3 regions of the Vibrio sp. V39_P1S14PM300 genome follow, and region 1 is predicted to be linked to each of the others. Evidence: predicted binding sites of a transcription regulator. Region 1 holds the regulator's gene; each other region holds the start of a gene.
The links. Region 1 encodes CRP, which controls carbon source genes, mostly activating them, when cyclic AMP is high. Its sites were predicted from a motif close to TGTGANNNNNNTCACA; they were not measured.
Positions count from the first base shown of each region.

Region 2: the regulator CRP is predicted to act here: its motif matches at 5,319-5,334, upstream of udp (uridine phosphorylase).
Region 3: the regulator CRP is predicted to act here: its motif matches at 5,582-5,597, upstream of malT (HTH-type transcriptional regulator MalT).

Region 1 is NZ_WXWP01000003.1:41,644-49,266, forward strand. Features, by position in the region: gene kefG (glutathione-regulated potassium-efflux system ancillary protein KefG) at 1-539, opposite strand, end outside; gene CAG65_RS00395 (ABC transporter ATP-binding protein) at 710-2,632, shown strand; gene CAG65_RS00400 (TIGR02444 family protein) at 2,629-3,111, shown strand; gene CAG65_RS00405 (hydrolase) at 3,119-4,096, shown strand; gene CAG65_RS00410 (YheU family protein) at 4,128-4,340, shown strand; gene CAG65_RS00415 (phosphoribulokinase) at 4,409-5,278, shown strand; gene crp (cAMP-activated global transcriptional regulator CRP) at 5,519-6,151, shown strand; gene CAG65_RS00425 (DUF1338 domain-containing protein) at 6,225-7,022, opposite strand; gene astD (succinylglutamate-semialdehyde dehydrogenase) at 7,186-7,623, opposite strand, start outside.
Region 2 is NZ_WXWP01000338.1:5,446-13,068, reverse strand. Features, by position in the region: gene apbC (iron-sulfur cluster carrier protein ApbC) at 107-1,183, opposite strand; gene metG (methionine--tRNA ligase) at 1,344-3,404, shown strand; gene CAG65_RS17640 (hypothetical protein) at 3,614-4,423, shown strand; gene udp (uridine phosphorylase) at 4,477-5,235, opposite strand; gene CAG65_RS17630 (zinc/cadmium/mercury/lead-transporting ATPase) at 5,479-7,623, opposite strand, start outside.
Region 3 is NZ_WXWP01000337.1:152-7,774, forward strand. Features, by position in the region: gene CAG65_RS17525 (hypothetical protein) at 88-2,241, shown strand; gene CAG65_RS17530 (hypothetical protein) at 2,256-2,645, shown strand; gene malT (HTH-type transcriptional regulator MalT) at 2,714-5,422, opposite strand; gene CAG65_RS17540 (glycogen/starch/alpha-glucan phosphorylase) at 5,961-7,623, shown strand, end outside.

The DNA of each region.
Region 1 (7,623 bases):
TTCAGCCACTGACGGTATTGCTCAGCATGCTGATAACGTTCAAGATCACCGACATTGCGCGACCAATACAGCACCAAGGGTGTGATCCAGTTCATGCGGCATAAGGCCGCCGTCAATTCGAACGGTTGCAGGATCTGGTCAAGCGGATAGCGGTTGTACCCCTGTTCGCTGAACGCCTCCTCGCTGCCTCCGGTGGTGATCACACTGCGCCAGTATTTCCCCGCCAGTGCACTGCCGTCGCCGAAGGCAAAGCCTTTGCCCAGTACCCGGTCAATCCACTCTTTGAGTAACGCCGGGCAGGAATACATGTACAGCGGGTGCTGGAAAACAATCACATCGTATTCCAGCAACAATTGATGCTCGGCGTGCACATCGATAAAAAAATCGGGGTAAGCGGCGTAGAGATCGTGCACACGTACGTGCGCCAGCGACGTGATCTTTTTGATCATCACCTGATTGGCAATGGAGTTGTCTGGCTCCGGGTGGGCGTAGATCACCAACACGCGGGGCGGCGGCTTGTTGTGCGTAATATCCATCATTCCCTGAACTGCACTGGATAGTTTAGTTATCAGTTTGTTATACGTTCTTGCCCGCCATAACGCAAATGGCAAAACACTCTGATTTCATCGCCTTTGGCCGCGCTGCCATCGACATTTACTGTCGTTGCCCCTACTATTCCGGGGTTCAACCATCGGTGTAAAAAGTTTCTATGATTACCTTCTCTGACATGCAGTTACTCCGCGGCGGTAAACCGCTGCTTGAGCAGGCTTCGGCCACGATTCATCCGGGCGATAAAGTCGGCCTGGTCGGCAAAAACGGTTGTGGCAAGTCCACCCTGTTCGCTCTGTTAAAAGACGAACTGTCGATCGACGCTGGCTCGTTCAGCATGCCGAGCCATTGGGAGCTGGCCTGGGTGGCGCAGGAAACCCCAGCGCTGGAACGCAGTGCCCTGGAGTACGTCATTGATGGTGACCGTGAATACCGGGACCTAGAACAGCAATTGGCGGCGGCTGAGCAAGCAGACAACGGCACATTGGTGGCCGAACTGCACGGCAAAATCGAAACCATCGGCGGCTACAGCATCCGTGCCCGGGCATCGGAGCTGCTGGACGGTCTGGGCTTTAGCCAAGATCAAATGAGCTGGAACCTGACCCAGTTTTCCGGGGGATGGCGGATGCGCCTCAACCTGGCGCAGGCGCTGTTGTGCCGCTCTGACCTGCTGTTGCTTGATGAGCCCACCAACCACTTAGATCTGGATGCGGTCATGTGGCTGGAACGCTGGCTACAAAACTACCCGGGCACCCTGATCCTGATCTCGCACGACCGCGATTTTCTCGACCCGATTGTAGGTCGTATCGTTCACATCGAAAATCAGCAGCTCAACGAATACACCGGCAACTATTCATCGTTCGAAAATCAGCGTGCGCAAAAACTGATGCAACAGCAGGCGATGTTTGAGAAACAGCAGAAGCAGATGGCGCACATGCAGAGCTACATTGACCGCTTCCGCTACAAAGCCTCGAAAGCACGCCAGGCTCAGAGCCGGATTAAAGCGCTGGAGAAGCTGGAAAAAGTGCTGCCTGCGCAATTTGATAACCCGTTCAGTTTTGAATTTCGCCAACCTGCCGCGTTGCCCAACCCGATCCTGATGATGGACGAGGTTTCGGCCGGTTACGGTGATCACCTGATCCTGGATAAAATCCGCCTCAATCTGGTACCGGGCAGCCGCATTGGTCTGCTTGGCCGTAACGGTGCCGGTAAATCCACCCTGATCAAATTGTTGTCGGGGGAACTGGCTGCCCAAGGTGGCGATCTGACCTATTCACAGGGCGTGAAGATCGGGTACTTTGCCCAGCACCAACTCGAAACCCTGCATCCGGAAGAAACCCCGTTGCAGCACATGATGCAGATTGCACCGGATAAAAACGAGCTGGAGCTGCGCAACTACCTTGGCAGTTTTGGCTTCCACGGCGATAAGGCGCTGGAACCCGTCGCGCCGTTCTCCGGAGGTGAAAAAGCCCGCCTGGTGTTGGCGCTGATCGTGTGGCAAAAGCCCAACCTGCTGCTGCTCGATGAACCCACCAACCACTTGGATCTTGACATGCGCCAGGCCCTGACCCTGGCACTGCAGACCTACGAAGGCGCTATGGTGATTGTCTCGCACGATCGGTATCTGCTGCGTGCGACCACCGATGATCTGTACCTAGTCAACGATCGTCAGGTTGCTCCATTTGATGGTGACCTCAACGACTACTACAAGTGGCTGACAGAACAACAAAAAGCGCAGCGTAAGGAAGCGCAGGCCGCTCAGCCTGAAAAGGCGGGCACCAACAGCGCCGCTGCGAAAAAGGAGCAGAAGCGACGTGAAGCTGAGTTTCGCAAACAGACCGCACCTATTCGCAAAACGCTGACAAATCTGGAGCAAAAAATGGATAAGTTAAGCGCTGCATTGGAACAGGCGGAAGAGCAATTATCAGACTCCTCACTGTATGATGCGGAAAATAAAGCTAAACTTACCGAAGTACTGGCACTCCAGGCAAACAGCAAATCCGAGCTGGAAGACGTTGAAATGGAGTGGATGGCGCAGCAGGAATCCCTTGAACAGATGGAGCAGGAGTTCAATAGCCAATGACCCAAGAGCACGTACGCATTTCACTGACGCTAGAACGATTGTGGCAATTCAGTCTGCAATATTACGGTACCCGTGAGGTGAAAGAAGCGTGCCTGGCTCTGCAAAACAACTTTGGCGGTAACGTCAACCTGCTCCTGCTACTCAAATGGCTTGATGAGCAACGCGTCACCTTTCAGGAAGAAGACTGGCACAAGGTCGAGGAGTGTCTCGGTCGATCCGAGACACTGCTGCACAGCTTCCGCGACCTGCGCCGTCGGATGAAACTGAATCTCCCGGACACCTTGTATCGCGAATCACTCCAGTTTGAACTGCAACTCGAAAAACAACAGCAGTCCGATCTGGTCGATTGCATTAACGCGTTGCAACTGGAAAACAATCTCGGAGAGCCGCTTACTTTACGTTACTGTCGTCAGTTGGGTGGAGAACATTTGTTTCAGGCGTTTTCAGCGCCTGCACCGTCGCTCTACAATCTGGACTGATGACGCTATGACCCAATTTATCGCTGCTACCGGACTGACAAACCCACACCTGCAAACACTGGCACCGCGCTTTATCCGCAAAAAAGCCCTATTTGACCCCTTCTGGCAGACGCTGGACACACCAGACGGAGACTTTCTCGATTTGGCCTGGAGCGAGGCGTGGCAGAGCGACGCCGCGCAGACAAAGCCCTTGTTCATTCTGTTTCATGGCCTGGAAGGGTGCTTTTACAGCCCTTACGCCAATGGCCTGATGCACGCCTTTACTCAGGACGGCTGGCTGGCGGTGATGATGCACTTTCGCGGCTGCAGTGGCAAACCCAATAACCTCGCCCGCGCCTACCACTCCGGTGAAGTGGAAGACGCGCGTTTGTTTCTCGAGCACTTGCAGTGTCTCTTCCCGCATCAGCCGAAAGTGGCCGTCGGCATCTCTCTTGGCGGCAATATGCTGGCCAATTACCTGGCGCGCTACAACGACGACCCGATCCTCTCAGCAGCGACCATTGTTTCAGCACCACTCGACTTGGCCGCTTGTTCAGAGCGGATCGAGCAAGGGTTTTCCCAAGTCTACAAAAAGTACCTGTTGTCGTCGCTCAAGCGCAATGCGCTGCGTAAACACCACCTGTTGAAAGGCGAACTGGATGTCTCGTATGAGCACATCAAACGGGTCACTCGACTGTACGAGTTCGATGATCTGATCACAGCGCCGTTGCATGGCTTTAAAGACGCCCGCGACTACTACCAGCAGTGCTCAGGTATCCATTGTCTCAAACAGATCCGGATTCCCACTCAAATCATCCACGCCAAAGACGACCCTTTCATGACCGAGGCGGTGATCCCGAAATTCGTCCTGCCGGATAACATTGACTACCGGCTGTTTGACCATGGCGGCCATGTCGGCTTTCTCAGCGGTAGCGCACTGAAACCTCATTTCTGGTTGGAAGAAGCCTTACCGGCCTACTATGAAAGTGTCCGCGATACGGCATAATAGGCCGGCATCATAAAAGAGAGAGGTATTTATGATAGTTCCATGGCAACAGATTGACGCGCACACACTCGACAACCTGATCCGCGAATTCGTACTGCGCGAAGGCACCGATTACGGTGAAGTGGAAACGTCCCTGCAACACAAAGTCGACCAGGTCAAAGCGCAGCTTGAGTCCGGAGAAGCAGTGATCGTCTTCTCTGAACTGCACGAAACGGTGGACATCCAGCTGCGCCGCCATCTTTAACTGCCACACCACAATTGTCACGTTTCCATGATATAGTGGTTTCATAATCAAAACAGACAGGGAATGTCATGTCAGCAAAACACCCGATCATTGCGGTGACCGGTTCCTCCGGTGCCGGAACGACCACCACTTCGGAAGCTTTCCGCAAGATGTTCAACATGATGAACATCCGCCCGGCCTGGGTGGAGGGCGACAGTTTCCACCGCTTTACCCGTCCGGAAATGGATGTGGAAATCCGTAAAGCGCGTGAACAAGGACGTCACATCAGCTATTTCGGCCCTCAGGCCAACGATTTCCCGGCACTGGAAGAGTTTTTCCATAAATACGGCGATGAGGGCGTCGGTAAAGTGCGCCGCTACTTGCACACATTTGATGAAGCCGTGCCCTACAACCAGATGCCCGGCACCTTTACCCCGTGGCAGGAACTGCCGGAAAACTCCGATGTGCTGTTTTATGAGGGGCTGCACGGCGGCGTGGTCGACGGCGACACCAACGTCGCGCAACATGTGGATCTGCTGATCGGCATGGTGCCAATCGTCAACCTCGAATGGATTCAGAAATTCGTGCGCGACACCCGCGACCGTGGTCACTCGCGCGAGGCGGTGATGGATTCCATCGTGCGCTCAATGGACGACTACCTCAATTACATTACGCCGCAATTTTCACGAACGCACATCAACTTCCAGCGCGTCCCCACCGTCGACACCTCCAACCCGCTCAATGCCAAAGGCATCCCGAGCCTGGATGAGAGTTTTGTGGTGATCCGCCTGCGCGGCATCAAGAATGTCGACTTTCCCTACCTGCTGGCCATGATTGACGGCTCGTTCATGTCGCGCCACAACACCATTGTGGTTCCGGGAGGAAAAATGAGTTTTGCTATGGAACTGATTGTCCGGCCTATCCTGCAACAGCTGATTGAAACCGGAAAAATTGGTTAGAAATGCACGGCGCGCAAGATTACTTTTCATACCGTGATCATGTGCACATTTTTGCGTAAATAATCACAACCCGGACACGATTAAAATCAAGAAATCGTTTTCGAAAAAGGATACTATTCTTAACCGAAACACAAGATAGCTTGCAGCATTGGTAAAGTGCTCTTATTCTAGTAAGTCAAATTCAGGCTTGGCTAAAATATGGATAGCGGCAAGCGTACCCTGCAGAGGAAGTGAGATATTATGGTTCTAGGTAAACCTCAAACCGACCCAACACTAGAGTGGTTTCTTTCACATTGTCATATTCATAAGTACCCTTCAAAAAGCACGCTGATCCACGCGGGCGAGAAAGCAGAGACTTTGTACTACATCGTCAAAGGGTCTGTTGCTGTACTTATTAAAGACGAAGAAGGTAAGGAGATGATCCTGTCTTACCTGAACCAAGGTGACTTTATCGGTGAACTTGGTTTGTTCGAAGAAGACCAGGAGCGCACAGCTTGGGTTCGCGCGAAATCTCCTTGTGAAGTCGCGGAAATTTCATTCAAGAAATTCCGTCAGCTGATTCAGGTCAATCCGGATATCCTGATGCGCCTGTCAGCCCAGATGGCTCGTCGTCTGCAAGTCACCAGCCAGAAAGTGGGCGACCTGGCGTTCCTAGACGTTACCGGTCGTATTGCTCAGACTCTGCTGAACCTAGCCAAACAACCAGATGCGATGACCCACCCAGACGGCATGCAAATCAAGATCACTCGCCAGGAGATCGGTCAGATTGTCGGCTGTTCACGTGAAACAGTTGGTCGTATCCTGAAAATGCTGGAAGAGCAGAATCTGATTTCTGCCCACGGTAAAACCATCGTGGTATACGGCACGCGTTAATTTCCCGCCAGAAAACAACGTTCAAATTGAAAAAGCCACCGTCAGGTGGCTTTTTGTTATCATGCCGAACGTGTTACGACTGACTGTCGGTGCTCTCGAAAATCTTATCCGCCGAAGCCGCCACAAAACCCGGATACAACTGACCATCCGCCATCGGGTAACGCTTAGCAAATTCATAAAAGCCACCCGGGATGATCTCACTGCCTTCACTAAACTGAACCACGACTTTATCTGCCATGGTCGAAGATTGTTCCAGCAGTACATCCGGTGAGCCTTTCACTTCGCCACCTGAGGTATTGATGGTAAAGCCTGCCTGTCGCAGGTGATCATTGACCTGCTGCACTTCATCGAACGCCTTGAGCTGATTCACACTGACGGTAAAGTGATTCGCACCGTAGCCATGCGCAGCCAGCCAGGAGGCATACTCGCTCTCTTTCGCCAGCGTTTGGTAATCCGCATAACTCAGTTGCCACAAGCGACCACCGTACAAAAACGCTTCCCCTTCCAGCGCCGCAGCATCGACCTGCGCAACCAGATTGGCGACGATGGCCTGTAGCGCCGGCGAGCACTCTTCCACTTTCAGCTCGCTGATGAACACTTTTGGCTGCAGCGGATCCGGGTGTTCATAGTGCTTGGCCACCAGCTTCTTGCTCTCAAACACATAGTCGCCACACGGGGTGTAACCCAGCGCCAGAAACGGTTTGGCCAGGGTGTCGATACCAAGTGGTGCGACATTAAAGGTGCGCAGAGCTATGTGATCATTGATCAACGGCTCGTCTTCCTGCAGCAGTTGATGAACTTTGTCCGCGGACGGACACAGGCGGTGAATGTAGTCATTCCACAGCGATTGAAATAAAACAGCTGGCGTCATAACGCCTCCTTGTCGGGGTTGTTAACGTGTTATCGAATTGTGCTCTCTCTTCACCGGCCCATTTAATCGCCCGGCAAGATAGAAAGGAGGCTACCTGACCGCATGTCCAGAATGCCGCGCAGATAGCCTTCAACCTGTGACGAAACTGAGTGTAATACTGTCGTTATAGTTCTAAACCCGGGCTCAGAGTGGCCGGCAGGATCGTTTCCCCACCTTCCATTGATGCCATTGGGTATGCGCAGTAATCGGCGGCGTAGTAAGCGCTTGGACGTAAGTTGCCTGAAGCGCCCGGACCACCAAACGGCGCGTCACCGCTAGCGCCCGTCAGTTGACGGTTGCGGTTCACGATACCGGCGCGGATGTGCTCCACAAAGTAGTCCCATTCGCCGTCATCGGTCGACACCAGGCCAGCCGATAAACCGAAACGGGTATCGTTAGCCATCTCAACCGCGCTTTCCAGCGTGGCGTAGCGCACCACCTGCAGCAATGGGCCAAAGTACTCTTCATCCGGCAGCTCAGCGATGTGAGTGACGTCAATGATGCCTGGCGAGACGAACGCTGCTTCACCCGGCGTGGCTTCCAGCAGGCTTTCTCCGCCCAG
Region 2 (7,623 bases), on a different contig from region 1:
AACCATTTAAATCGCCGCTTTTGGCCAAATTGAATAACAAAGCGCCATACAAACGATTACATTGAATATGTGATCTCGTACGGTCCTTTTTATTTTGCCCTAAACCTCACTCCACCAATGTGAAACTGATTGCGTCCGGTTTAGCTTCCCCTTGCCAGAACAGCCGACTGCCCACGCTTTCCGCCAGAGAGAAATAGGGCTGGGCATGCTCGCTTTCCGGCTCTGCGGCCACCGTCGGACAGCCAGAATCCACATCTTCACGCAGCCGAATATGCAATGGGATCTGTGCCAGCATGGCCAGATCATATTCTGCCGCCATCTTCTGCGCACCACCCACACCAAAGAGATGTTCTTTTTCGCCACAGTGGCTGCAAATGTGGTAACTCATGTTTTCCACCAACCCGATCACCGGCACATCCACTTTGGCAAACATAGCCGCCCCTTTGCGTGCATCCGCCAAAGCGAGATCTTGAGGCGTCGTCACGATTAACGCCCCCGTAACCGGAATCTGCTGTGATAAGGTCAATTGTATATCACCAGTACCCGGCGGCATGTCGATCACCAGATAATCCAACTCCGGCCATTCTGTTTCGTTCAGCAGTTGCGCCAGCGCTTTGGATGCCATGGGACCACGCCAGATGGCGGCATCATCGCTGGAAACCAGATAACCGATCGAGTGAGTGTAGATACCGTACGCCTCGACGGGCTGCATCCATTTGTTGTCGCGTACTTTAGGCGCAGCCGTCATCTGACCGAGCATCATCGGCACGGATGGGCCGTAAATATCAGCATCCAGCAGCCCCACCTTGGCCCCGGAGCGCGCCATGGCCAGCGCGAGATTGACGGCCGTAGTTGATTTTCCGACACCGCCTTTGGCGGAGGTCACCGCGATGACGTTTTTGACCCCGTTGACGGCATGTGGCACATGCGTTTTTAGCGCTTTCACCTGCACTTCCACCCGGAAAGCAAACGGAGCGACCTCAGCACTGTCCTGCTGGGAGCGAATCCAGTGTTGCAGCTCACTCACCAGATCGTTGGCGGCAAATGGCAACGCGATGACAAACGTACCATCCGGCTCTACTGTGACCAAGCCGGGCACTTCGGCCCAGTTGTCCACAAGCGATGAATGCTGAAATTGGTTCAGCCAGTGACACAAATCTTGTTTGGATGAAAATTGACGCATAGGCCCTCCTTGATGCCCTCAATGCTATCACTCGTTCAGCGCAGACTGAACCCTGAAAAAACTAAGGCATTGAGCGCGTTGATGCCTTGGAGTCAAAGTGTGGATAAGGTAGTATTACTCTCTATTTTTTAATACCTATCGAGAAAAGCGAATATTAAGTATGGCAAACGATCCAAGAAAACTTTTGGTAACTTGTGCCCTTCCGTACGCTAACGGTTCGATCCACCTTGGTCACATGCTTGAGCATATCCAGGCGGACATTTGGGTTCGTTACCAACGCCTGCGTGGCAACATTGTAAACTTCATCTGTGCGGACGACGCTCACGGCACGCCAATCATGCTTAAAGCTCAACAGATGGGTATTACACCTGAGGAGATGATTGCCGCCGTCAGCGAAGAGCACCAGAAAGACTTTGCTGGCTTTGATATCAGCTTTGACAACTACCACAGCACACACTCGGAAGAAAACCGCGAGCTGGCGTCTCACATCTACTTAGAACTCAAGAAAAACGGCTTTATCTCCAGCCGCACTATTTCTCAGTTGTTTGATCCTGAGAAAGAGATGTTCCTGCCAGACCGTTTTGTAAAAGGCACCTGTCCGAAGTGTAAATCGGAAGATCAGTACGGCGACAACTGCGACAATTGTGGTGAAACTTATAGCCCGACCGAGCTGATCAATCCGAAATCGGCCGTGTCTGGTGCGACGCCGGTCATGAAAGATTCTGAACACTTCTTCTTCGATCTGCCTCAGTTTGAAAGCATGCTTAAAGAGTGGACACGTTCTGGCTCTCTACAAGCTGAAACCGCGAACAAGATGCAAGAATGGTTCGAATCAGGCCTGCAACAATGGGACATCTCACGTGATGCGCCATATTTTGGCTTCGAGATCCCAGGTGAAAAAAACAAATTCTTCTACGTGTGGCTAGACGCACCGATCGGCTACATGGGCTCGTTCAAAAATCTGTGTGACAAACGGGATGATCTGAATTTTGACGAGTACTGGAACAAAGACAGCTCAGCGGAGCTTTACCACTTCATCGGTAAAGACATTGTTTACTTCCACAGCCTATTCTGGCCTGCCATGCTGGAAGGCTCTGGCTTCCGCAAACCGAATAACGTATTCGTCCACGGTTACGTCACAGTAAACGGCGCAAAAATGTCTAAGTCTAAGGGTACGTTCGTGAAAGCGAGCACGTACCTTGAACACCTGGACCCAGAGTGCCTGCGTTACTACTACGCGGCAAAACTCAACAGCCGTATCGACGACCTTGACCTGAACCTGGAAGACTTCACCCAACGCGTCAACGCGGACGTTGTTAACAAGATCGTCAACCTGGCTTCACGCAACGCCGGCTTCATTGCTAAACGTTTTGACGGCAAACTGTCCGAGCACTTTGCTGAGCCTGAACTGTACAACGAGTTCGTTGCAGCGGCGGATCGTATTGCAGAGCTATTTGATACTCGCGAATTTGGCCGAGCTATCCGTGAAATCACCGCACTGGCGGACAAAGCTAATCAGTACGTTGATGAAAAAGCACCTTGGGTGGTTGCTAAAGAAGAAGGCAAAGATCAAGAGCTGCAAGATATTTGCTCGGTTGGTATCAACCTGTTCCGCGTTTTGATGACATACCTGAAACCCGTGATGCCTGCTCTTGCAGCGCGCACGGAAGCATTCCTGAATCAGGAACTAACGTGGGATGGCATTGCTCAACCACTGACAGGCCACGAAATCACTAAGTTCAAAGCCCTGTTTAACCGTATTGATCCTAAGAACATCGAAGCGATGATCGAAGCATCAAAGCAAGACGCGGCAGCAGAAATGGCGGCGAAAGAAAAAGCAGAAGCGGAAAAGAACAAAGCGAGTCAGACTGAGTTAGACAAAGATCCTATCGCTGAAGAGATTGAGTTTGACGCTTTTGCCGCGGTAGATATGCGTATTGCACGTATCATCTCGTGCGAAGAAGTGCCAAAAGCCAACAAACTGCTTAAGTTCCAACTGGATATTGGCGGCGAAACCCGGCAGGTATTCTCTGGCATTAAATCTGCGTACAAACCGGAAGATCTGGAAGGTAAACTGACCGTTATGGTTGCCAACCTGAAACCTCGTAAGATGAAGTTTGGTATGTCAGAAGGCATGATCCTGGCGGCAGGCCCTGGTGGCAGCGAGCTGTGGATCCTGGAGCCACACGAAGGCGCTCAGCCTGGTATGCGTGTGATGTAACCCACTGCCAGCCTTGTAACTCCCAGCGCCTGATGGAAACATCAGGCGCTTTTTTATTGACCAGGTTCACACTTTTAGGTCAGCTTGCACCAAAACAGCGCAACATCTTGGATTTAAATTAGATAACTCATTGTTTTTAAATAACTAATTTCTTGGCATTAAGTCTGCTACCCCTTTTGAGGTAGAAAGGCATTAACAAGGAGTTGGTTATGTTTGTTTTGATTTCGATGCTGATATCCATCGGCATACTGGCAGTTTTACTTTACCTGTCCAAGCAACGACAAAATTCGCTGCAGCGCAAATACGAATTGCTGGTCGACCTGCGACAACTGCTGCATCAGTGCCGTCAGCACCGCAGTGCCACGCATCTGGGCCTGACGTCAGAGCACAATCCGAAATCCGAGCTCAGCCATCTTCAGGACGCATTAATGGAGACCAGCAACCATCTGATCGCCACCGCCCAGTTCGAAAATAAACCCATGTACCGGATTTTACAGCTCAAGCTCAAGGCGTTAGACAAGGAGTGGTCAGACCGCAGTGTTGCCCGTAATCAAATGATCCACGGTAAAACCATTCGGCACTGTTTGTTTCTGATGGATGAAATTGCCATGGCCTGGCTGGCAGAGTCTGGTCGAGACGACCTCAGTGACGAATATCACCTCAACTGGCAGCAAGTAGTCGACTCCATGGAAGTGCTGACTCAGCTGCGCATTTCGATTCAGGATATGCACACGGAAGATGGCGCCCTGAGAGTCAAATATTACTGCGACAAAATGCGCCGTAAGCTCAACCAACTGGCGCTGATCAGCCCACTGTCGATTGCCTCACCAGGCTGCTCTAAAGCGATGCATATGCTGGGGGAACTGACCGACAATCCGGCGTATGACATCAGTGTCGAACAGCTGTACGCCATGACCAGTGATGTTTCGCTGAGCATCGCCAACGTTTATGATCAGATGCTGTCTGAGCTGACGGAAACATTGTACCTGCCGTTACCCAAAGTGGCGATTGCCGCCTGACACAAAAAAGCCGCCCGAACCGGCGGCTTTATCACTCACAATGAAGCTAAAAATTACAGCATCTTACGCGCAGCTTCTACCACAACTTTGATAGAGCGTGCTTCGGTTTCTTTCAGCGTAGAGTGATCCGGGATTTCTTTTTGCGTGCGGTTGATGATCACACCGGCAACACAACCCGCTTTCAGACCCGAGCTGGCACACATGGTCAGTAACGTCGCTGACTCCATTTCGAAGTTCAGTACGCCCATGTCCTGCCACTCTTTCATCGAACCCTGGAAGCGCTTCACAACGCGGCCTGTGAAGGTATCGTAGCGCTCTTGGCCTGGATAAAAAGTATCGCTCGATGCGGTCACACCGGTGTGGACAGTTGCGCCAGCATCAATCGCAGCCGCTTTCATTGCGGTCGCCACATCAAAGTCGGCAACCGCAGGAAATTCCATTGGAGCAAAGTGCAGACTCGCACCATCAAGACGCACAGAACCGGTTGTGACGATCATGTCACCCACATTGACGTGTGGTTGGATAGCGCCCGTCGTACCCACTCTCAGGAAAGTACGCACGCCCAATTGTGCAAGCTCTTCAACCGCAATCGACGTAGAAGGACCGCCGATACCAGTTGAACAAACCACAACCGGTTTACCGTCCAGCTCAGCGCGGTACACCGTGTACTCACGTTGACTTGCCAGAAATTCCGGGTTATCCATCAGCTCTGCGATCTTCTGTACACGTGCCGGATCGCCCGGAATGATCGCCAGTGTGGCACCATTAAGATCCGCTTCAGTAACGCCCAGATGGAAAACTGCTTGAGACATAAGAGACTCCTTATAGTGGCTTGTTCAGCTCGTATTGATTCATTGGGTACTTGCCTACTCTAACCAACAAACGCCTGACAAAGAGTGATTAGAGTCACAATGATGCGCGTAAACATAATTAGCATTTCATTAAATGATCGACATGATCACACTTAATCCCAACTCAAAGACAATTGATTGCATAAAAGTGATAGCCGCTACTCAACCAGTGTAGCGACTATTTATGACAGTTCGCGTGGACGTTTACTGACGAGGGTTAAATTTCAGTAAGCGCAGAGCGTTCAGCGTCACCAGAGCGGTGGCCCCACTGTCTGCCAAGACAGCGACCCACAAGCCGGTAATGCCGAGTAAACTGGTCACCAGAAATATCCCTTTCAGCCCCAAAGCCAGAGTGATGTTCTGTCGGATATTGCTGAGAGTTGCGCGGGACAGTTCAATCATACCAGGCAGCTCCACCAGTCGGTTATGGGTGATAGCCGAGTCTGCCGTCTCCAGCGCAACATCCGTACCGCCGCCCATGGCAATCCCGATACTGGCCGCTTTCATTGCAGGCGCATCGTTGATGCCGTCCCCCACCATGGCGACCTTCGCCTTTTGCGATAACGCTTCTACGTAGTGCACTTTGTCCTGTGGTAACAAGCCGGCCTGATAATCGATACCAATCTGGCTGCTGATGGCAGCGGCGCTGCGTGGATTGTCTCCGGTCAGCATCACCGAATGGATACCCAAAGCTTTGAGTGCCGTTATCGCCTGCGCCGCATCTTCGCGCAGCGTGTCCTGCCAGGCAATCAGACCCAGCGCTTCAGACTGACCCTTCAGTACCACCACGACCGTTTTTCCCGCACCTTCTAATTGTTCAATGCGAGTCTGCAACGTCGCACTCACAGGCACAGATACTTTGCTCGGCGCAAGAATTTGATAGAGCTCACCTTCAACCCGGCCCTGTACCCCACTGCCTACCAACGCCTGTTTCTCCTCGGCTTCCGGAAGCGTCAGCCCCATCTGCTGCGCTTTGTTGACCACAGAAACCGCCAGTGGATGACTGGAGCCAACTTCAATCGCTCCGGCCACTCGCATCAGCTGCGCGAGAGAGACCTGCTCTACCGGTTCAATGTCGGTGACTTCCGGCTTGCCTTTGGTCAGTGTACCAGTTTTATCAAAAGCAATGGTGTCGATATGACCCAACTGCTCTAGCGCAGCACCGCCTTTAATCAGAGCCCCACGCCGCGCAGCAGCGGCCAGCCCGGAAGTGATGGCGGCTGGCGTTGAGATCACCAGTGCACAAGGGCAAGCAATCAGCAATAAAGCTAATCCGCGGTAAACCCAGGTTTCCCATGGTTGAGCAAACATCAGCGGCGGTACGATGATCACCAGTAGCGACACCAGCATCATTAGCGGTGTGTACCAGCGACTGAACTTATCCAGAAAACGCTCCAAAGGGGCTTTACGAGATTCCGCCTCTTCAATCAGATGCAAAATCCGGTCAATGGCATTTTCGCCCTGACGTGAGATCACGTGAAAGCGCACCACTTTGTCCACCACCACTGCGCCCGCCATCACGGCGTCACCCAGGAAACGTTCAACCGGAATCGACTCCCCCGTCAGCGCACTCTCATCAAAACTGGCTGAGGATTCCTGCAACTGACCATCTGCTGGCATTCGCGCTCCGGGCGCGACTTCAATGATGTCTCCTGGTTTAAGGTCGGCCGCCAACACCTGTACCCGGCGGCCATCATCGATTCTGGTCGCATTCTCTGGCACCAGCGCCATCAATGCCTGCACGCCGCTGCGCGCGCGCGAGGCGGCAAATGCTTCCAATCGCTCACCAATCAAAAACAGCAACAACACCATCGCCGCTTCAACGGTTTCGCCCAGATACAACGCCCCAATTGCAGCCACACTCATCAGTGTCTCAATCGCAAACGGCGTACCGGATTTAGCCAGAGCGAATGCTTTTTTCATGATCGGCGCCAAGCCAATCAGGCAGGTCAGGATAAACAGCCACTCACTGACTTGAGGGACCACCGGTTTTAGCAGTGCACCGACGGCCATCGCGGTAGCGATCGCAATGATCTGACCGTTCTGGCGAACCACATGTCGCCAGCCTGCATTGTCTGCTGATGTTGCCGTAGAGGCGTTGGAAACGAGAGTAAACCCCGTATCGACAACAGCGGCTTCGACCGCCTGAGCCAGGCGTTGGTCATCAAACTTAACGACCAGCTTTTCGGTGGCAAACAGCACTTTCGCCTGAATAATGCCATCGAGTCGACTGACGGCCGTTTCAATTTTACGTGCGCAGGATGGGCAATCCATACCTGCGACCTGCCAGCTTTGTGTGTATTTGGCTACCCTAGCGGCGTCGCTGTCTTCGTCACCGGGATCGCTTCC
Region 3 (7,623 bases), on a different contig from region 1:
GCAACTCACTCACGGCGTTGAGTGGTTTGTCTGAATGCACGCCTCACAGAAAGAATGTTCATCGATGATTAATTATGGAGAAACAGGATGAATTCTCAACGTTCACTTTTGGCGGTGGCGATTGCTCTTGGGTTAGCGGCATGTGGTAGTGACAGTAGTGGCTCCGAAGCAGGAAATACGGACGGTGGGCAGAGCGCAACGTACTCGCTCAGTGCCAAAGCCGCAGACGGGTATTTAGTGGGTGCCAACGCGTGTCTGGATATCAATAACAACAAAGTTTGTGATGACGGTGAGCCTGCCGCCGTCACCGGAGACGGCGGCGAGTTTTCTCTCGATGCTCTGACGCAGACACAGCTTGAGCAAGGGGTTGTACTGATTGAAGTGGTGGCTGGACAAACCATAGACACCGACAACCCGGATGTGGTTCTGAGTCAGAGTTACACCCTGAGTGCGCCGCCGGGAGCGACGTTTGTCAGCCCGCTCACCACGTTAGTCCAGCATGAGATTGAAAACGGGCGCTCTCTGGAGCAGGCCACGGCAAGCGTTCAGGAAACGCTGGGACTGAGTCTGGATCTTGGCCGTGATTACATTGCGGCCAAGGCGTCAGCGGAGCTGACTGCTGAACAGCAAGCGGACTATGAGACGCTACATCGCGTGGCGCAGGTTACGGCTTCGATAATGGCGGAAAACCACGAGGGGCTGGCGCAAGTCGCGGCAGGGGAAGGCATCAGTGCGAAGGCGCTGGCGTCATTGATCAACGAAGAAGTCAGCCGGGTACTGACCACGGTGGTGAGTGAAATTGCGACGGCGGGTGATCAGTTTGCGGCGCACACGATCGCCTCCGGCATCAACCGTGATCATATTGGGTTGGATCGCTCGAACTTGGTGGAAAAGATCAAAGCGCATCAGGCTGACAAGCAAGCCGTTAGCGCGGATCTTGCGAAGCTGCTCTCGTCTGGTGGCCTGTATTGGCTGGACGGCGAAACTGCCGATCATGAGGCCCGCTCTGTACAGTATGGTAAGCTGTCGCTGAGCCGCGATGGCGAGGTGGAAGACGCTAAACAGGTTTTTGATTATGCCCGTGGGCAATTTGTACCCGCGGAGCCGAAAGGCGATCGTGGACAGATGGTACTGACAGATCAAGGCTGGAGCGCCGAGGACGACACGGTTGTCCAGGTTCGAGTGCTGGACGATAATGCACTGGAACTGGTGAAGGGCAGCTCGGTTCTGAATGAAATTATCACCGCCAAGCAGTTGAATGTCGGTGGCGTGAATGTGCGTACCCTGTTGCAAAGAGAGGGTGGTAACGGTGTCTGGGCGGATGTGTTGCCCACAACACTGACGTTCCCGGATAACATGAAAGCGTACCAACTCACCAGCAGCAACGCGAGTCACGGCTTTTACTCGTTTAATAAAGGCCGTTGGTGTGATGAAGCGAGAATGGCTGAACTCAACGGTATGTGTAATGGGCTCAGTGCCTTTAAAGATGGCCAGGATACCTGGCTGACCACGTTGGCCGCCACGGCCTCACAAGATGAGAGTAACCGCGCTGGCACGTTTGCGAATGCCGATCTGATCCCGATGGGCGGTGTGGCAACCGGAGGAGTGTATGCCCAACTGCTGAGTGACGGCCAAGTGGTGTACTACTCCATGCCTTGGGACTGGAGCACGCCGTATGCGCGCTACGACGCCACCGGCACCTGGCAAGATATTCGTGTCAATGGGGTTACTCTGCGAGAAGTGACACTGCCGGTTTTACTCGCCGCTCAGACCACTTGGAGTAACTTTAACTCTGCCGACAATAAAGCCTACCTGTCTGTGGTCGATGATTTCGTGCGGGTTACGCATTTTGTGCAGGCGCACAGCGGCGGAGAGGAGTACGTGTTTGACCGTGAAGGGATGCGTTTTCTTCTCGATAATTACGCACAACCGATGACATTACAGGCGTGTCTTGATGGATTGCCAGACGCTGGATATACGGCTCAGATCGGTGATCGGCTGGTGTACGCCGTACAGCGCTCAGTACCGTGGCAGAATGACGGCGCGATGACGGATTTTGTTTATCGTTTTGAGCATGCTGGCAGCCAGTTTTCCTGGTTGACCGACAGCAACGTGACAGGCTTGCCTGCCGCATTGGGTCAGGCTGGTCTGACCCAAACCGTGGTCACCGGCTATGATGCAAAAGGGAGCCACGTGTTTACTGAAGAGCAGTATCAGGACGCGGACTTTTTCTTGGTCTGAATGGACACGATCCGGTGCAAACCGAGCGGTGGGGCAGCGTTAAAGTGGTCTTGCCAGCATCGACCGGAAAAGAGCAGGTCAAACTGGGCGTGACGACCTCATACGGTCAGTTTGCGACGGTGACACTTGGCCAGATCCTGGACGCAGTGGAAGAGACGCCGGTTGAGCAACTGACATCACGCCGCTTTACCTATGGTGAGAAATATCTGGGGAGCGAGCGTGTCACCGTGGCCGCCGGCACGTTTGAAGCGTGTAAGGTGTACAGTGAAACCGTGTTCGCTGATGCGACGGACAAGGCGACGGTGTGGATGACGAACCGTGGTGTGGTGAAGCAGTGGCGCCAGGAACCTTCCTGGGAGGCGGAAATTCACATGCAGGCGACCAGTTTACCGGCTGTACGTTAAGTCGCCACGAGAGCAAAAAGCCAGCGTAATGGCTGGCTTTTTTGCTTTAAGGGTAGGGATGTTGCACGTCAAAAACCCATCAATTGCAACAGATTTTCTGCGGTGCGGATCGCCTCTTTCCGGTTGGCGATATTGAGCTTCTGGTACAGGTTACGGATGTGGGTTTTGATTGTCGTTCCAGCCACATCCAGTTCCTGCGCAATCTGCTCATTACTGAAACCGGAGTAGATCAGACCGAGTACCTGCCACTCTCGCTGCGTCAGCGGGCTGGTGCGCACCAGTTCCGGAATATTCGGATGGTTGACCAGCTTTTCAACAAACTCCTCATCGAAATGCACAGAGCGGCTGCGCTGAGTGGTGGAGATGTCTTTCATCAACTGCTGAGCGCGGTGACGTTCGAGATCGCCGAGTTCGGCGCGGCTGGTAAGGCGTTCAAGCAGATGACCAATTTTGGCACCGTCGACGAGGAAATTACCGAGAATGCCGGTCTGGTTGGTCATCTCCAGTGCTTCTTTCAGCTTGCTGCGCGCTGTGTCTTCATCGCCACGGGTACTTGCCATGACGGCTTCAACGATCAGGTTGCGGTTGATGTCTGTCACCAACTGATATTCCTGCGCTTCCTGCTGCAAAAAGGCCAGTGTTTCTTCCGCCTTAGCAAATTCACCGAGATTGATGTAGGCGCGGGCAATATTGCGCCATTGCAGTTGGGTGAAGTGGTTGCAGGCTTTTTGTGGCCGGCTGGTGGTGGCCAGCCACTGCTGGATGGCATCAAGATCCCCGCGTGCCTGCCAGAACAAGATAAGCGACAGAGAGGCGTTGGCGGTCCAGTCCACGTGGTAGGTGGATTGCTTCATCAGGTGGACAATCTGATCGATGAATTTTGCGGCTTTGTCGAGTTCACCACGGCCTATGGCGATACGTGCCAGCATCGAATAACTGTGCAGGTGTTTGCTGGGATCGTGATTGCCAAGCACATCCAGACCTTTGTAAGCGCACTCTTCAGCTTCATCCAGGCGGTTCCAGCACCACAGAATTTGAGCGCGGATGCGCAGTAGGAATTCGTGCAGTGGAACCTGTTGTAAGTGTTGCTCTTCAATCAGTTTAAAGGCGTTGTCTTGCACCTCATACGCGGCCTGAACGTAACCTTGCGCGATCAGAATTTCGCTTTGCTGCAGCATGGCCCACAGCGCCTGGTGGTAGACCTGATACTGACGCGCCAGTTTTTCGGTCTGTTGCATCATTGGCAGGGCGCGGCTGAGCTGCCCGAGCACGTGATTCACCTCGCCAACCACAGAGGTGGCGACAATGCGGCTGCGGTAGATGGTATTGTCCAGCTGACTGAGCGCCAGTTCAGCCAGCTCAAGTGCGTTTTCCGGTTCGTTCTGGTTGATGGCAACCTGAGCCCGCAACGCGTTGAACTCCCCTTGCTCTTTGGTACTGAGTACCACGTTAAACGCGCGCATCTGTTCATCGGCTTTGCGCAACAGATCACCGACATCATTGTAGCGGTGCTGACTTTGTGCCAGCCAGGCCTGCAACATACACAGTTTCGGTTCACTGTAGAGCTGCTCCGGGGTCAGGGACTCTATCGCCGCTTCCAGCGTTCGCAGTTCACCACCATTGAACATCTGCCAACCGTACTGGGTGACAATATCGGCCACCAGCTGTGAGTTGTCGGCTTTCTGAGCGTGACGCAACGCTTGATGGGGCGCATTTTGTGCCAACCAGGCGCTGGCAGCGGCTTTATGCAGCTCCAGCTCTTTTTGTGGCATGCGCGCCATGCGTTCGTGAGCGAGAAATTCGCCAAACAGATTGTGGAAGCGGTACCAGTTCTGTTCACCTTCCAGCGGATGAATGAAGAGACCGAAACGGTTGAGCGATTCAATCATACTCAGGGCGTCATCGCGTCCGGTCAGGGCACAGACCAGCGCATCGTTAAAGTTGTCCAGTACCGAACACTGCATCAGAAACTGACGGGTTTCCAGATCCAGCAGATCAAACACCTCTTCGACCAAGTAGTCCCACAGATGCGCATTATTGAACTGGGAAACGGATTCCATCGACTGGATCAAGGTTCGCTTTTGATGCTGCGCTTGTAATGCGATCAACTGCAACGCAGACGGCCAGCCCTCCACATAAGAGCGCAGATTGTCGGCGGTGGTATCGTCAATCCCATCACTGACCCGTTGATTGAAAAAGCGGGTGGTTTCTTCGGTGTCAAATGCCAGCAATTCATGACCGATCTCGATCATCAGATCGCGGACACGCAAATTGGCGGTGCCTAAGGGAGGCGCCGCTCGACTGGTGACCACCAGCGTCAGATTATCCGGCATGTGCTTGAGGAAAAAGCGCATGGCTTCATGGATATCGTCGTCGGCAATCAGATGATAATCATCCAGTACCAGATAGCACTCCTGATGAAAGTCCGACATTTCACTGAACACTTCGCCAAACAGAGAGTGCGGCGAAGAGAACTGGCGTTTCTCCGCCAGTTTCTGCGCATTCGGGCAGGAAAAGTGGGTGGCTTTGTTCAGTGCCTGCAGCATGTAATTCATAAAGCGGAACGGGTCGTTGTCGCTTTCGTCGATGCTGTACCAGCCGACATTCGGTTTGTCCGACAGCCACTGGGCTGCCATGGTGGTCTTACCGTACCCCGCTGGGGAGCGGAATAGCACCAGTTTATAGCAGGGTGCCTGCTGTAGCAGCTCGAGAACCCGCGGGCGAACAATGGCGTTATGCAGGCGTCCCGGCCGGGTCAGTTTAGAAGGAATCCACATGGTTGAATTTCAGCCCCTAATTAAATCAGTCCTCAAGGTCAGTAGAACTATCTACTGACCGAATTATTAAGATGGTACTGGAAGTCGCTGGTGACGGTTATTGATCGAGGACGAGATTTTTGCTCGTTTCACAAAATTGGTGCTTCTACGCCCTGTAAATGTGAGTTTGATCAAGTTTGTTTGGCTTTGAATCGTCCCTTTGCGCCATTGGTTACACCGGTTTGGTGGTTGGCGATGCGAAATGACGCCTTAATATGTGATCTGTGTAGTATTCTGCTCATTTGTGTATTTTTCCTTCAACCTGCGCGTCACACTCTGAATGTATGCTCAATGCGTTGGTGTTGTGATCTGACTCACTGCTGCGTTTGTCCGATGGCGGCAGTTATGAGAGTTGGATCACTGAGTTGTGTTGTATCCGCCCTCTACGCCCTGAGCCCTCATCCTCCTCCTGCCAAAGTTTAGGAGGATGTTTCGATTGCACTGTCGATGCACGATACGTCTCAGATGGATTAAAACTAAAAGTAAGTGAGATTTCGTCATGAAACCTGCGCAACAGAAACACTTTGATAAAGCTTCTTTCCAAGCGAGTGTGAAAAAGCACCTTTCTGCGACCTACGCAACCACCGTTGAGCATGCGAGCAGCCGGGCCTGGTATCTGGCTATGGGCCGTGCCTTAGCGGAAATGACCACCTTCGACATGCTGCAAACCGAACAAGACGACAAGATCCGTCATGCTAAGAGCGTGAACTACCTGTCGCTTGAGTTTCTGATCGGCCGTCTGACCGGCAATAACTTGATCAGCCTCGGATTGTACCAACAGATCACCGATGCTATGGCAGAGCTGGGGCAGAGCCTGACCGATCTGCTGGAGGAGGAACGTGATCCGTCACTCGGTAACGGTGGTCTGGGTCGTCTGGCGGCGTGTTTCATGGACTCGCTGGCAGCTCAGGAATTTCCGACCGTCGGTTACGGCCTTCACTATGAATACGGCCTGTTTAAGCAGTCGTTTAAACAGGGTCATCAACAAGAAGCACCGGATGCCTGGTGCGGGGTTGAGGGTTACCCGTGGGAAGTGGCGCGTCCGGATTTGGCGCAGGAAATCGGGTTCTACGGTCACGTGGATGTTTACCAGGAGAATGGCAAAGAGAAACGTCGTTGGGTACCGGGGATGTCTGTAAAAGCCATGCCGTGGGATCTGCCGATTGTCGGTTATGAAAGTGACACGGTGTACCCGCTGCGTTTGTGGGAATGTCAGGCGATCGCTCCTTTTTCGCTGGAGAGCTTTAACAATGGTAACTATTTTGAAGCGCAGCACGCCTTGATTGACGCGGGTAACATCACCAAAGTGTTGTACCCGAATGACAACCATGAAAAAGGCAAGACACTGCGTCTGATGCAGCAGTACTTCCACAGTGCTGCGTCGGTGCGTGATATCCTGCGTCGTCATGAAGAAGCAGGCCATACCCTGGCTTCGCTGCCGAAGTTTGAAACCATCCAACTGAACGATACACATCCGACGATTGCGATCCCAGAGCTGATGCGCATTCTGCTGGATGACAAATCACTGTCATGGGAAGACGCGTGGGCGATCTGTTCTAAAACGTTTGCCTACACTAACCACACTTTGCTGCCAGAAGCACTGGAAACCTGGGACGAGTCTCTGATCCAGCGTCTGTTGCCGCGTCACATGGAAATCATTTACGAAATTAACCACCGCTTCTTGCAGGAAGTTCGGGCGAAATGGCCGGGCGATGTAGCCAAACAGCAAAAACTGTCGATCATTCAAGACGGTTTCCACCGTATGGTTCGCATGGCCAACTTGTGTGTGGTCGGCTCTTACGCAGTCAACGGTGTTGCGGCGCTCCACTCTGAACTGGTCAAACGTGACCTGTTTCCGGAATTTGATCAACTGTACCCAACCCGCCTGCAAAACGTGACCAACGGCATCACGCCGCGTCGCTGGCTCAAGTTCTGTAACCCAGGCCTGTCAGCTTTGATTTCAGAAAAGATTGGCGATCAGTGGCCAGCAGATTTGGATCAGCTGGAAGCGATCGCGCAGTACGCCGATGACACCAGATTCCAGCAACAGTTCATGGCGGTGAAGAAGCAGAACAAAGAGCGTCTGGCGAAATGGGTCAAAGACAACATGGGGATCGATCTTGATACTAATGCGATCTTTGATGTGCAAATCAAGCGTCTGC